DNA from 2 places in the Pseudarthrobacter sp. L19 genome. Region 2 is predicted to be linked to the other one. Evidence: predicted binding sites of a transcription regulator. Region 2 holds the regulator's gene; the other holds the start of a gene.

Region 1 (3,407 bases), 380 kb from region 2:
CCACGTACCACGCCTCCTGGCTGGAGGCCTTCGCCGAGTTCGACGGCGCGCACCAGGATGGCGGCGGGATGGAGCATCGGCCCGACGCGGACCTGACGGGTTCCGCCGCGTTCGCCGATTTTGTTGAGGCTCTGCGCCGGGACGCGCGACCGGAGACTCCGCGGAAGCCCGGCTATGTGCCCTGCACGTATCTCTGGATTGTGGAGGGCGGCGAATTCGTCGGTTCACTCGCGGTCCGCCACCACCTGAACGAGTTCCTCCTCAACGAGGTGGGGCACATCGGCTACAGCGTTCGTCCGTCGGCGCGGAGGCGCGGTCATGCCGCGTCAGCCCTGGCGGAAGCCCTGCCGATCGCCCGCGGCCTGGGAATCGAGCGGGCACTCTTGACCTGCGACGAGGACAACGTGGGCTCCCGCGCCACGATCGAAAGGAACGGCGGCGCCTACGAGGACACCCGGAACGGCAAGCGCCGCTACTGGATCGAGACGGCCTAGCGCTACGCCTGTTCGGCGGTAACGTCGCCGTCGGATCTTGTGACTCCGGTAGAACGACGTCGGCCCAGCAACAGCACCAGGGCGGCGACGACGATCACCGCCGCGCCGCCTGCACCCGCTACGGCGCCGGGCGAACTCCACGGTGAGGGCCCGGCGGCATTCCCCACCGCGGCGTCGTTCCCCACTCCTGTGCCGTTCCCTGCCTTGGGGCCGGCCGAGCCCCCAGAAGCCGATGCCGGTACCGGCGCCGGCGGCGCGTAGCGGGAGACCGATCCGTTGCCCAGGCCGGTGCCCGGCGTCGCCGCGATGATGCTGCCGTCCGGGGCCACCGCGAGGTGCCCGGGTTGTCCCTCGGTCGGGATGGTGGAATCGACGGTCCTGGAACCGGGCTTGATCACCGATATCCCCGGGGTGAGGACACTCGACACGTAAAGCGTCCCGTCGGGTCCGAGCGCCGCCTCGGTGGGGCCGCCGGGGACATAGATGGTGTAGCCCACCCGGTCCGCCCCCGTCCCGATGACCGCAACCTTGTTCGTGCTGATGTTCGTGACGTAGACCGTGCCGTCCGGGGCGACGGCGATGCCGTGGGGATTCTCCGTCGTGCTGGCCACTGTCCCGGTGGGAATCGTGTGGGATGCCGCGGCCTGGCCGGCGGGAACGATCGAGACCGTGCCCTCGATCTGGTTGACCACGTAGGCAGTGCCGTCCGGGCCGACGGCGACTTCCACCGGTCCCGCCCCGACGCCGATGACATGGTCCACCGCCGTGCCGCCGGCAGCAAGGACAAGCACCGACTTGTTCTCCGGGTTCGGCACGTACACTTTGCCGTCGGGACCGGCGGCTATCAGGTGGTTGCCCCTCGACACCGGGATGGTCCGGGCGACGGCTGCCCCGCCCGGAGGCACGACGCCGATCTCGGCCCCGCCGACGGAGCCGCCCAGCTGCTGGGCCACGTAGAGCGTTCCGTCCGGTCCCAGGGCCAGTCCGGCCACGTTGGGGCCGGTCGTGATCCTGCGCGTAGGACCCGGCTCGCCGGGCGGAATCACCAGGACCCCGCCAAAGCCGTTGTAGCCGCCGATGTACGCGGTTCCGTCCGGGCCAACGATGACGTCGACCGGCGTCCCGCCCGTCGATACCACCTCCGCCGGCGCCAAGGCAGCCGGCGCCGCGGCATCCTGCGCCGCAACGGCCTGCCCTGCCCCGCCGCACAGGGCAGCTCCCACAGCCACAACCGCCAGCCAACGTCCTCGTGCCACCACTACCCCCAAACAGTGGGCCGCCCGGCGCGGCCAACCCCCGAAGCCTACTACCGAAGGGTTTCCCCGGTCCAATGTCCGCCCCCGGGCTTACACTTAGATTCGAACATATATTCGAACTAAGGTGTGTTGTGGGCGCAATTATCGGACCCCGCGTGATAGACGCGGGCACTTCCCTCCTCTCGGTGCTGATCTCGCCGGTCCCGGTGGCGGCCGGCTATCCCTCGCCCGCGCAGGACTACTTCGACGGCCGCATCGACCTGAACGAACACCTGATCAAGGACATCACCAGCACCTACGTGGTCCGGGTCTCCGGGGACTCCATGGAGGGCGCGGGGATCAGCGACGGGGACGAACTGATCGTCAACCGGGCGCTGACACCCGTGGACGGATCCGTCGTCGTCGCCGTCCTGGACGGCGAGCTGACCATCAAGCGGCTAAGGATCACCCGCAACGGAGTGGTGCTGCAGGCCGAGAACCCGGCCTACCCGGACATCCGGGTTCCGTCCCTGTCCGAACTCGTGGTCTGGGGCGTCGCCACGCGCTGCCTCCACGTGGTCTAGGCGGCCGTCATGGCCAGGCCCGCTCCGATGCGGCAGCTGCCCCAGATCGCCCACGTGGACGTCAACTGCTTCTACGCGTCCGCCGAGCGGGCCTTCAACCCCGCCCTGGAGGGCCGTCCCGTCGTCGTGCTGTCCAACAACGATGGCTGCGCCGTCACGCGGTCACCCGAGGCGAAGCGGCTGGGGATTGCCCTCGGCGAGCCGTGGTTCAAGCTCGCCCCGCGGGCCAGGGAGTGGGGACTGGTGGCGCTGTCCAGCAATTACGAACTCTACGGCGACATCAGCGCCCGCGTGATGGAGCTGCTGGGCCGGTTCTCCGCCTGGCTGGAGGTGTACAGCATCGACGAGGCGTTCCTGGGGGTCAAGGGCACGCCCGCGGAACTGCTGGAGCTGGGCGGACAGATGAAGGCGGCGGTGCGGCGCAACGTCGGCGTGCCCGTCTGCGTCGGCATCGCCCCCACCAAGACGCTGGCGAAGCTGGCGAACAAGTGGGCCAAGAACAATTCTGCCTTCGACGGCGTCTGCCACTGGGAGTCCGTGCCCGCCGCCGCCCGCGAGCGCCTGATGCGAAGCCTGTCGGTGATCGAAATCTGGGGCGTCGCCACACGGCTGACCAGGCGGCTCAACGCCCTGGGCATCCACTCGATCCTGGACCTGGCCCGCGCGGACCCGGTGATGATCCGCGACCGGTTCTCCGTGGTCATGATGCGCACCGTCCTGGAACTACAGGGCATCCCGTGCATCCCGATGGAAGAGGAACGCATCGGACGCGATCAGCTGATCTTCTCCCGCTCCTTCTCCACCCCGCTGACCTCGGCCGCCGGGTTCCGGCAGGTCCTGAGCGTCTACGGGCAGCAGGCCTCCGCCCGCCTCGCCCGGCACGGACTGCAGGCGAAGCTCCTCACCGCGTTCGCTGGCACCTCGCACTTCAACGCCCGGGACGTCTCGTTCCCCACGGTCAGCGTGGTCCTGCCGATGCCGACGGCGGATCCGGTGATCCTGACGCGGGCGGCACATGCCCTGCTGCCCCGCATCGTGGACGGCGTGAAGTACGCGAAGGCCGGCATCATGGTCACCGACCTAAGGCCCACCGG
Region 2 (3,407 bases):
CTCCGGGAATGGGCCGAGGACACGGCCACCGGCGACCGCGACGAACTGCTCCCCGGCGTGACCGACCGCGCCTGGCGGCAGGTGTCCGTTACCGCCATGGAATGCCTCGGCGCTCAGAAGTGTCCGCTGGCCGCAGAATGCTTCAGCGAACTGGCGCGCCAGGACGCAACCGACGCCGACGTCGTGGTCACCAACCACGCCATGCTGGCCGTAAGCGCCTTCGAGGGCCTGGCCGTGCTGCCCGAATACGACGTCGTCGTCGTGGACGAGGCGCACGAACTCCAGGACCGGGTCACCGGGGCCGTCTCCGGCCAGCTCTCCGTGGCCATGGTCCACGCCGCCGCCTCGGGCGCCCGCAAACACACCGGCATCACCGTGGATGCGCTGAACAACGCCGCCGCGAACCTCGAGCTCGCCGTCGCGGGGGTTCCCGGCGGGCTGATGCCCAACGGCCTAAACAGCGAACAGCTCGACTGCGTGGACCAGCTCCGGGATGCTTGCCGTGCGGCGCTTTCCGACTCCAAGGGGACGGCTCCACCACGGCCGACGGCGGCCGGCAGCTTGCGCGCTCCCGGCTGATGGTGATCCTGGAGCTCTGCGAACGCCTGCTCGCTGCCCGGGAAAACCGCGAGGTGGTGTGGTTCTCGCGGCAGAGCACCTTCGACCCGCAGCAGGGCTACTCACAGCCGGACGATTCGGCGCCCGCGCTGATCAACATCGCCCCGCTCAGCGTGGCCGGGCGGCTGCGGGAGGGCCTGTTTGCGGACCACACCGTGGTGCTGACCTCGGCCACCCTCGCCATCGGATCGGCCTTCGAACCGGCCGCCGGGGGCCTGGGCCTTGTGGGTCCCGGAGCCCCCAGTTGGACCGGCGTCGACGTCGGGTCCCCGTTCGAATACCCCAAGCAGGGCATCCTCTACGTCGCCAAGCACCTGCCCAAACCGGGCCGGGGGACCGCGCCCGAGGCCCTGGACGAGCTCGAGAAGCTGATCCGCGCCTCCGGCGGCGGCGCGCTCTGCCTCTTCTCCTCCCGGCGCGCCGCGGAGGAGGCAGCCGACGCCCTCCGGCCGCGGCTGGGCCTGAGCATCCTCTGCCAGGGCGAATCCACCATGACGGCGCTGGTCAAGCAGTTCGCGGACGAACCGGACACCTGCCTCTTCGGCACCATGTCCCTGTGGCAGGGCGTCGACGTGCCCGGCACCTCCTGCCGGCTGGTGGTGATCGACCGGATCCCGTTCCCGCGGCCGGACGATCCGCTGATGACAGCCCGGTCCCGGGCCGTGGCGCAGGCCGGCGGCAACGGCTTCATGAGCGTCTCGGCCACGCACGCGGCGATCCGGCTGGCGCAGGGCGCGGGCCGGCTGATCCGCTCGACGTCGGACCGCGGTGTGGTGGCGGTGCTGGACTCACGACTGTCCACCGAGCGCTACGGCGGGTTCCTCCGGGCCGCGCTCCCGCCGTTTTGGGCCACCACGGACCCGGCGGTGGCCGTCGCGTCGCTGGAGCGGCTCGCGAAAGAGGCTGCGCAGGGGACGTAGGCCCCGGGGCAGGGGTGGTCGACCGGGATATGCGGTCCTTAGGTCCAGGCGTCGGGTCCTCGGGTCGGGGCGTTCGGCCGGGCACTGGCCGTCGGCGTGCCCCGAGGGGCGCTACAGGGAGCGCAGGACCGAGACGACCTTGCCCATGATGACGGCGTGGTCGCCCAGGATCGGTTCGTACTGGGTGTTCTGCGGCAGCAGCCAGGTGTGACCGTCGCGCTGCCGGAATGTCTTGACCGTGGCGTCGTCATCCAGAAGGGCGGCCACGATGTCGCCGTTGACGGCGTCGTTCTGGCGGCGCACCACCACCCAGTCCCCGTCGCAGATCGCGGCGTCGATCATGGAGTCACCCGCGACCTTGAGCATGAACAACTCACCGTGGCCCACGAGCTGGCGGGGCAGCGGGAGGACGTCCTCCACCACCTGGTCGGCCAGGATCGGACCACCGGCGGCGATCCGGCCCACAAACGGCACCATTGCCGTATCCGTGGCGCTGGCCAGCTCCGACACGGCGAGTCCGCCGACGGCCTTTAGCCCGCGGGGCTGTTCGACGCCGGAAATCGGGGTGGACCTCTCATCCAGAGTCAGCGGCATCAGCACTTCCATGGCCCGGGGACGCTTGGGATCCCGGCGCAGGTAGCCCAGCTTCTCCAGCTGGGAGAGCTGGTGGGTCACGCTGGAGAGGCTGGCCAGCCCCACCGTGTCCCCGATCTCGCGCATCGACGGCGGATAGCCGTTGTCCGTCACGGACCGCTGGATGGTTTCGAGGATCTTCTTCTGACGGACCGTGAGGCTCTTGGGCGCCCGGGCAGGCTGGGCGCCGCGCCGGGTTGCCCTCCCGCCGGTGGCTTGTGCTGCCATGGTCGCCATGCCTTCCGTTCGTGGTGCGGATCCGTGGCCGGCGGACCGAGTGAAGCGGCCCGATTGCTGCGAATCCTAAAAATGTCAGTGCCTGCCGTTTGACTGCTCTTGATCACCACTGGCGGGTGTTCGACAGGTTTCAGACTGCAGGTGCGGAGTGCGGGTCCCCCAAAGGACCGGTTCCGTGCTTCAAAAATAGGTCAGCCGCCGGTGTTTTTCAAACATTTGTTCTAGCGAGTCTCGACAGAGTTCGTTCATAGGTGCTAAAAAGGGAACAGCAGGATTCGAATATGTGTTCGAAGAATGCGAGTGGAGAACCACAGCCGCTTTCGGCTTTGTGTTCGAAGCGATCGATGGTTCAGCCGGTTGGCGGCAAGTACGAGGAGTACGCCGGGCGGCAACGACAAGTCCAGGAGGGCTCAGTTCATGTCAGCAAGAAGCGCTTTCGCCGGTTCGCAGTTTTCCGACGCCGGGCGGCCGGCACTGTATCTCGTGCCGGATTCCACCACGGCCTTCTCCGGGGCGGTGGCTCCGTTCGCGGCCCCTGCCGACGCTTACGCCACCGCCGGGAGCCCATCCGCTGTCCGCCGGGCCCACACTTCGGCCCAGGCACCTTTGCGGCTGACCCGGCGGGGACGCTTCGTCTTCTTCGGACTGCCCCTGATCCTGCTGGCGGCCCTGCTGCTGTCCCTGGCCGGCTTCCTGACCGCGCCGGCGAAGGCCGCCGATTCCCCGGCATCGCTGGCCACCACCCCGACGGTCACTGTGACCGTGCAACCGGGGAGTCCCTGTGGACCATCGCCGGCACCGTCGACCCGAAACGGGATCCCCGGGACGTAGTCGCCGAGATCGTGCAGCTGAACAACCTCGACGCCGCACCGGTCCTGCCCGGCCAGCAGCTCTTCGTACCGACCCCCTGAGCTGAATCACCCGGGATGCCCCGCTCGCCGAGGCGGGCCGGTCCGTCCGTCGGCCGCTGGATGGACCGTCGTCGGTCACGGTTTCCGG

What was found. Region 2 encodes LexA, which represses DNA repair genes until DNA is damaged. Its sites were predicted from a motif close to TCGAACANNTGTTCGA; they were not measured.
Region 1: the regulator LexA is predicted to act here: its motif matches at 1,853-1,868, upstream of ACRQ5B_RS14865 (LexA family protein).

Annotation. Positions count from the first base shown of each region.
Region 1 covers NZ_CP193935.1:3,110,002-3,113,408, forward strand. The annotation lists gene ACRQ5B_RS14855 (GNAT family N-acetyltransferase) at 1-494, shown strand, start outside; gene ACRQ5B_RS14860 (Vgb family protein) at 497-1,723, opposite strand; gene ACRQ5B_RS14865 (LexA family protein) at 1,882-2,313, shown strand; partial or broken gene ACRQ5B_RS14870 (Y-family DNA polymerase) at 2,323-3,407, shown strand, end outside.
Region 2 covers NZ_CP193935.1:34,086-37,492, reverse strand. The annotation lists partial or broken gene ACRQ5B_RS00190 (ATP-dependent DNA helicase) at 1-1,538, shown strand, start outside; gene lexA (transcriptional repressor LexA) at 1,650-2,399, opposite strand; partial or broken gene ACRQ5B_RS00180 (LysM peptidoglycan-binding domain-containing protein) at 3,015-3,319, shown strand.